DNA from 3 places in the Streptomyces sp. NPDC019890 genome. Region 2 is predicted to be linked to each of the others. Evidence: riboswitches for the same ligand, from Rfam matches in the RefSeq annotation. Region 2 holds a riboswitch; each other region holds the start of a gene.
The links. A riboswitch is a leader RNA that binds a small molecule or an ion and turns the genes downstream of it on or off. The one in region 2 is predicted to bind thiamine pyrophosphate.
Positions count from the first base shown of each region.

Region 1 (2,261 bases), on a different contig from region 2:
CGAGCGCAAGGACGCCGTCGCCGCGATCGGCGAGAAGCCGTTCCGCGCCAAGCAGCTCTCGCAGCACTACTTCGCGCGGTACGCCCACGACCCGGCCCAGTGGACCGACATCCCCGCGACCGCGCGCGAGAAGCTCGCCACTGAGCTGCTGCCCGATCTGATGTCCGTCGTACGGCACATCTCGTGCGACGACGACACCACCCGCAAGACCCTGTGGCGCCTGCACGACGGCACCCTCGTCGAGTCGGTGCTGATGCGCTACCCGGACCGGGTGACCATGTGCATCTCGTCGCAGGCCGGCTGCGGGATGAACTGTCCCTTCTGTGCCACCGGGCAGGCCGGGCTCGACCGCAATCTGTCGACCGCCGAGATCGTGCACCAGATCGTCGACGGCATGCGCGCCCTGCGCGACGGCGAGGTGCCGGGAGGCCCCGCGCGGCTGTCCAACATCGTCTTCATGGGCATGGGCGAGCCGCTCGCCAACTACAAGCGGGTCGTCGGCTCCATCCGCCGGCTCACCGACCCCGAGCCTGACGGCCTCGGGCTCTCGCAGCGCGGGATCACCGTCTCCACCGTCGGCCTGGTGCCCGCGATGCTGCGCTTCGCCGACGAAGGCTTCAAGTGCCGTCTCGCCGTCTCGCTGCACGCGCCGGACGACGAGCTGCGCGACACCCTGGTCCCGGTCAACACGCGCTGGAAGGTGCGGGAGGTGCTGGACGCCGCCTGGGAGTACGCGGAGAAGTCGGGCCGCCGTATCTCCATCGAGTACGCGCTGATCAGGGACATCAACGATCAGGCATGGCGGGGCGATCTGCTGGGTCGCCTGCTCAAGGGCAAGCGGGTCCATGTGAACCTGATCCCGCTCAACCCGACGCCCGGGTCGAAGTGGACGGCATCCCGTCCCGAGGACGAGAAGGCGTTCGTGGAGGCCATCGCGGCCCACGGTGTGCCCGTGACCGTGCGGGACACCCGTGGCCAGGAGATCGACGGAGCGTGCGGACAGCTGGCCGCCTCCGAGCGCTGACCTTGTAACCTGGCCTCGAAACATCTGCATATTCCGACAGGGGAGCGCCACAGCGCTGAGAGTGCGGTACCAGTCAGACCGCAGACCCTCTGAACCTTGCCCAGGTCATTCTGGGTAGGAAGTTCGGTCGCTACTCAAGCTGTTGCGCCCTGCCCGGATCCTGCCTCAGGACCGGGCAGGGCCGCGTCTCTTCCTGGTCATCTCCAGGAGGAATCTCAGTGAGCACCACCAAGAAGATCACGGTCACGGCGCTTGCCGCGGCCCTGGGCGTCAGTACGCTCGCGGCCTGCGGCGGCGAGCAGGCCAAGGGCTCCGCGTCCGACCGCCCGAAGCAGAAGACCGTGACGCTGGTCAGTCATGACTCGTTCGTCGCCTCCGCGTCCGTGCTGAAGCAGTTCACCAAGGAGACCGGCTACACGGTCAAGGTCCTCAAGAGCGGTGACGCGGGCGCCGCCCTCAACAAGGAGATCCTCACCAAGGGCTCTCCGCAGGGCGATGTCTTCTTCGGCGTCGACAACACCCTGCTCTCGCGCGCCCTCGACAACGGCCTGTTCACGCCGTACGAGGCCAAGGGCCTGGCCCAGGTGCCCGACGAGGTGCAGCTCGACAAGGGCAAGCACCGTGTCACGCCCGTCGACACCGGCGACATCTGCGTCAACTACGACAAGAAGTACTTCGCGGACAAGAAGCTGGCCCCGCCGCAGTCCTTCGACGACCTGATCAAGCCCGAGTACAAGAACCTGCTGGTCACGGAGAATGTCGCGACCTCCTCGCCCGGTCTGGGCTTCCTGCTCGGCTCGGTCGGCAAGTACGGCGAGGACGGCTGGCAGGACTACTGGAAGAAGCTGAAGGCCAACGGCGTCAAGGTCGTCGACGGCTGGGAGCAGGCGTACAACGAGGAGTTCTCCGGCTCGGCGGGCGGCAAGAAGGCCAAGGCGGACCGGCCGCTGGTCGTCTCGTACGCATCCAGCCCGCCCGCCGAGGTGCTCTTCGCCAAGCCGCAGCCGGCCCAGGCGCCCACCGGTGTCTCGACGGGAACCTGCTTCCGCCAGACCGAGTTCGCCGGTCTCCTCAAGGGTGCCAAGAACGAGGAGGGCGGCAAGGCACTGCTGGACTTCCTCATCTCCAAGCAGTTCCAGGAGGACATGCCGCTCAACATGTTCGTCAACCCGGTGGTGAAGGGGGCGAAGGTGCCCGAGCTGTTCACCAAGTTCGGCGCGGTCGTCGACAAGCCGGA
Region 1 covers NZ_JBJDQK010000003.1:42,671-44,931, reverse strand. The annotation lists gene rlmN (23S rRNA (adenine(2503)-C(2))-methyltransferase RlmN) at 1-1,024, shown strand, start outside; TPP riboswitch at 1,053-1,163, shown strand; gene ACI2LP_RS08575 (thiamine ABC transporter substrate binding subunit) at 1,243-2,261, shown strand, end outside.
Region 1: linked by a shared signal. The riboswitch ahead of ACI2LP_RS08575 (thiamine ABC transporter substrate binding subunit) and the one ahead of thiO (glycine oxidase ThiO) in region 2 are both predicted to bind thiamine pyrophosphate.

Region 2 (2,261 bases):
CAGGAGGCGGCCGCCGGATCGCCCCGCCACACCATCGTGTCGGCGGCAGCGTGATGGCCCGCGTACTGCACGAAGCGGCCGAATTGCTCGGACCAGAAATACGGCACCGGGTCATAGACCTGCGGGGCCTCGCCCACGACATTGGCGGCCACCGTGCGCGGCCCCTGCAGGGCGTTGTCCCAGTGGTGCACGAGCAGCCGCTCGCCGTAGCGCGCGGACGGGAAGGAGGCGCAGTCCCCCACCGCGTACACATCGGGCAGCGAGGTGCGCAGATACTCGTCCGCGGTGATTGCTCCGTCCGGGCCGAGTTCGATGCCGGAGCCCGCGAGCCAGCCGGTGGCGGGGCGCGCGCCGATGCCCACGACCACGGCCCCGGCCGGGAGCAGGCGGCCGTCCGCCAGGATCACCGTGCCCGGCTCGATGTCGGCCACGCGCGCGTGGGTGATCAGTTCGGCGCCGTACTCCGCGTACCAGTGGGCCATCGGGGCGGCGACCTCGGCGGGCAGGGCACCCGCGAGGGGGCGGTCGGCGGCCTCGACGACGATCACGGCGCAGCCCGCCTCCCGGGCTGCCGTCGCGAACTCCGCGCCGATCCAGCCCGCGCCGACGACCACGACGTCGTGCTGCTGCGCGAGTACCGGGCGCAGCCGCTCGGCGTCGTCGAGGGTGCGCAGGAGATGGACGCCGGGGACGCCTTCGGTGCCGGGCAGGGTGATCGGCTCGGCACCGCCGGCGATGACCAGGACGTCGTACGGGACGGGCCCCGCCTCGGTGTCCAGCTCATGCACGGCCGGGCGCACGCCGGTCACCTCGCAGCCCAGCCGCAGTTCGATGTCGAGCGCCTCGAAGTCGACCTCGAAGGCCGACCCCTCCGCCTTGCCGAGCAGGATCGCCTTGGAGAGCGGGGGTCTGTCGTACGGCTGGTGGGGCTCGGCGCCGATCAGGGTGACCGGGCCGGTGAAGCCCTGCTCGCGCAGCGCCACCGCGGTCTGCACGCCGGCCATTCCCGCGCCGACGACGACCACGCGGCGCCCGCCCTGTGCTGTCTGCTGCTGCTCGCTCACCCTGCAACCCTAACGATCTGACGACCTGTCAGGAAGCCGGGATCCGCGACGCCGCTCACCCCGCACTCCCTTACTGCGAGTTGATGGCTGGGGTTAGGGTGGCCACCGTAAGGCACTCGCGGGAGCCCGGACGCACCGGGCTGAGAGGGAGGCTGGCGGCCTCCGACCGTACGAACCTGATCCGGGTCATGCCGGCGAAGGGAGGGGCTGGACGCCCATGTCGCGTATTTCCGAAACGCGCACTTCAGACGTCCTCGTCATCGGGGGCGGAATCATCGGCCTGGTCACGGCCTGGCGCACGGCACAGCGCGGACTGCGGGTCGCCGTCGCCGATCCGGAGCCGGGCGGCGGGGCCGCGCAGGTCGCCGCGGGCATGCTCGCCGCCGTCACCGAGCTGCACTACGGCGAGCAGATGCTGCTCGGTCTCAATCTGGAGTCCGCCGGACGCTATCCCGCATTCGTCGCCGAACTCGAGGAGGCGAGCGGGCAGCGCCTCGGGTACCGCGCCTGCGGGACACTCGCCGTCGCGCTGGATGCCGACGACCGCGCGCATCTGCGTGAACTGCACACCCTGCAACGCCGGTCCGGTCTTCAGTCGGAGTGGCTGACGGGCCGCGAATGCAGACGTCTCGAGCCGATGCTCGCACCCGGCGTGCGCGGGGGCCTGCGGGTGGACGGCGATCACCAGATCGATCCGCGCCGGCTGGCGGCCGCGCTGCTGACCGCCTGCGAGCGGGCCGGGGTGGTCTTCCACCGCGGCTGGGCGGACCGGCTTTCCGTGGTGCGGGACCGGGCGGCCGGGGCCGTACTGACCGACGGCGACGAGCTCAGCGCGGATCAGGTCGTCCTGGCGGGCGGCAGCCTGAGCGGCAGGCTCGGCGGTGTGCCGGCGGACGTACTGCCTCCCGTACGGCCGGTGAAGGGCCAGGTCCTGCGGCTGACCGTGCCGCCCGCGTACGCGCCCTTCCTCTCCCGGACGGTGCGGGCCGTGGTGCGCGGCAGCAATGTCTATCTGGTGCCGCGCGAGAACGGCGAGCTGGTCGTCGGCGCGACCAGCGAGGAGCTCGGCTGGGACACCACGGTCACCGCGGGTGGTGTGTACGAGCTGCTGCGCGACGCGCACGAGCTGGTGCCCGGCATCACCGAGCTGCCGCTCACCGAGACCCGCGCGGGGCTGCGCCCCGCCTCCCCCGACAA
Region 2 covers NZ_JBJDQK010000007.1:114,362-116,622, reverse strand. The annotation lists gene ACI2LP_RS20500 (NAD(P)/FAD-dependent oxidoreductase) at 1-1,064, opposite strand, end outside; TPP riboswitch at 1,173-1,284, shown strand; gene thiO (glycine oxidase ThiO) at 1,282-2,261, shown strand, end outside.

Region 3 (2,261 bases), on a different contig from region 2:
CGCCAGGCACCAGGCCGCCATGATCGAGCCACCGCGCGAGACGATGCCGGTCTTGCGGTTGGCAGTCAGCGGGACGTAGGGCAGCCGCACGCCCGCGTGGACCGTCATGTAGTCCACGCCCTGCTCGGCCTGCTCGATGACCGTGTCCTTGTAGATCTCCCAGGTCAGCTCCTCGGCCTTGCCGTCGACCTTCTCCAGCGCCTGATAGAGCGGCACGGTACCGATCGGCACGGGGGAGTTGCGCAGCACCCACTCGCGCGTGGTGTGGATGTTGCGGCCGGTGGAGAGGTCCATGACGGTGTCCGCACCCCAGCGGGTCGCCCAGGTCATCTTCTCCACCTCCTCCTCGATGGAGGAAGTGACCGCGGAGTTGCCGATGTTGGCGTTGACCTTCACCAGGAACCTCTTGCCGATGATCATCGGCTCGATCTCCGGGTGGTTGACGTTGGCGGGCAGGACCGCACGGCCTGCGGCGATCTCCTCACGTACGACCTCGGGGGAGACGTTCTCGCGGATCGCGACGTACTCCATCTCCGGCGTGATCTCGCCACGTCGGGCGTACGCGAGCTGCGTCACCGCCACTCCGGCACGGCCCCGGCGGGGCTGCCGCGGGCGGCCGGGGAAGACGGCGTCGAGGTTGCGCAGACCGCCCCGCGGCGAGGTGTGCTTGATCCCGTCGTCCTCGGGGCGGACCGGGCGGCCCGCGTACTCCTCGGTGTCGCCGCGGCCGATGATCCAGTTCTCCCGCAGCGGCGCCAGACCGCGGCGGACGTCGGTCTCGACACTCGGGTCGGTGTACGGACCGGACGTGTCGTACAGCGTCACGTCCTTGCCGTTGGTGAGGTGCACCTGGCGGACCGGCACCCGGAGGTCGGGGCGCGAGCCCTCGACGTACCCCTTGTGCCAGCCCGGCTTGCGCTCGTCCTGGCTGGTGGCAGGCGTGCGTGCATCCTGAACGGTCATGAGACCTACTCCCTACGCCGGCATTACCCGGTAACAGGTTCGGCGGTCGACGCAGCGGCTTCCGTACGTCTCGTACGGAGGTCAGCGCCCTCTCAGCCCGGTGCTCCGAGCTCCCGCGTGTGCAAAGGTGCCACCACGCTAGCGTCATTTCTGGCGTGCTGAACAGAGGGGCCCTGTCGTTCTTGCGATGATCGGTCGGTGACAGCATCGCCGACCTCATCGCCGCAGCCGCCCGAGTCCCATGGCCATTCCCACAGCCATGGGCCCGCCGCGCCCGTCTCGCTGCATCTCCGCAAGGTCATTGCCGCGGTGCTGATTCCTTTCGCCGCCGCGGTCGTCGTGGGCCTGGTCGTGCTCTGGCCGGGCGGCGCCCCCGGCCATGAGCGCACGGGCGTCGGCTTCGACCGGCAGACCCAGCAGGGCAAGGTCACGCAGGTCGAGAAGGTCAACTGCAAGGACGTGAACGTCGCGGTCCCGCCGACCGGTGACACATCCACGCCGGAGGGACGTGAGGCGGTCAATTCCCGGAAGGGCAGCTGCAAGAAGGCGACGATCGAGGTCACCACGGGCAAGGACAAGGGCCGCACCTTCACCGAGATCATCCAGCCCGACGCGTCACGGCAGTTGAGCGAGGGCCAGGGCGTAGTGGTGGCGTACGCCCCCGACGCGCCCCGCGATCTGCAGTACTCCGTGACCGATGTGAACCGGAAGTTCCCGATTGCGGTGCTGGCCGGGATCTTCGCACTCGCGGTGGTGGTGGTGGGACGGATGCGCGGCGTGATGGCTCTGATCGCGCTCGCGGCCTCCTTCGCCGTCCTGACGCTGTTCATCCTGCCCGCTATCCTGCAGGGCTCCAATCCACTGATCGTCGCGGTGGTCGGAGGCGGCGCGATCATGCTGATCGCGCTCTATTTGTGCCACGGTCTCAGCGCGCGCACCTCGGTCGCGGTCCTCGGCACACTGGTCTCGCTGCTGCTGACCGGACTGCTCGGCTCGCTCTTCATCGGCTGGGCGAGCCTGACCGGCAACACCGACGACAACACCGGCCTGATCCACGGCCTGTATCCGAACATCGACATGAGCGGTCTGCTGCTCGCCGGAGTCATCATCGGCTCGCTCGGCGTGCTCGACGACGTGACGGTGACCCAGACCTCCGCGGTGTGGGAACTGCACCAGGCGGACCCGGACATGGGCCCGCGAAGGCTCTACCGGGCAGGTATGCGGATCGGCCAGGACCACATCGCCTCCGTCGTCAACACGCTCGTACTGGCTTACGCGGGCGCGGCGTTGCCGCTGCT
Region 3 covers NZ_JBJDQK010000005.1:166,630-168,890, forward strand. The annotation lists gene thiC (phosphomethylpyrimidine synthase ThiC) at 1-963, opposite strand, end outside; TPP riboswitch at 956-1,090, opposite strand; gene ACI2LP_RS15770 (YibE/F family protein) at 1,162-2,261, shown strand, end outside.
Region 3: linked by a shared signal. The riboswitch ahead of thiC (phosphomethylpyrimidine synthase ThiC) and the one ahead of thiO (glycine oxidase ThiO) in region 2 are both predicted to bind thiamine pyrophosphate.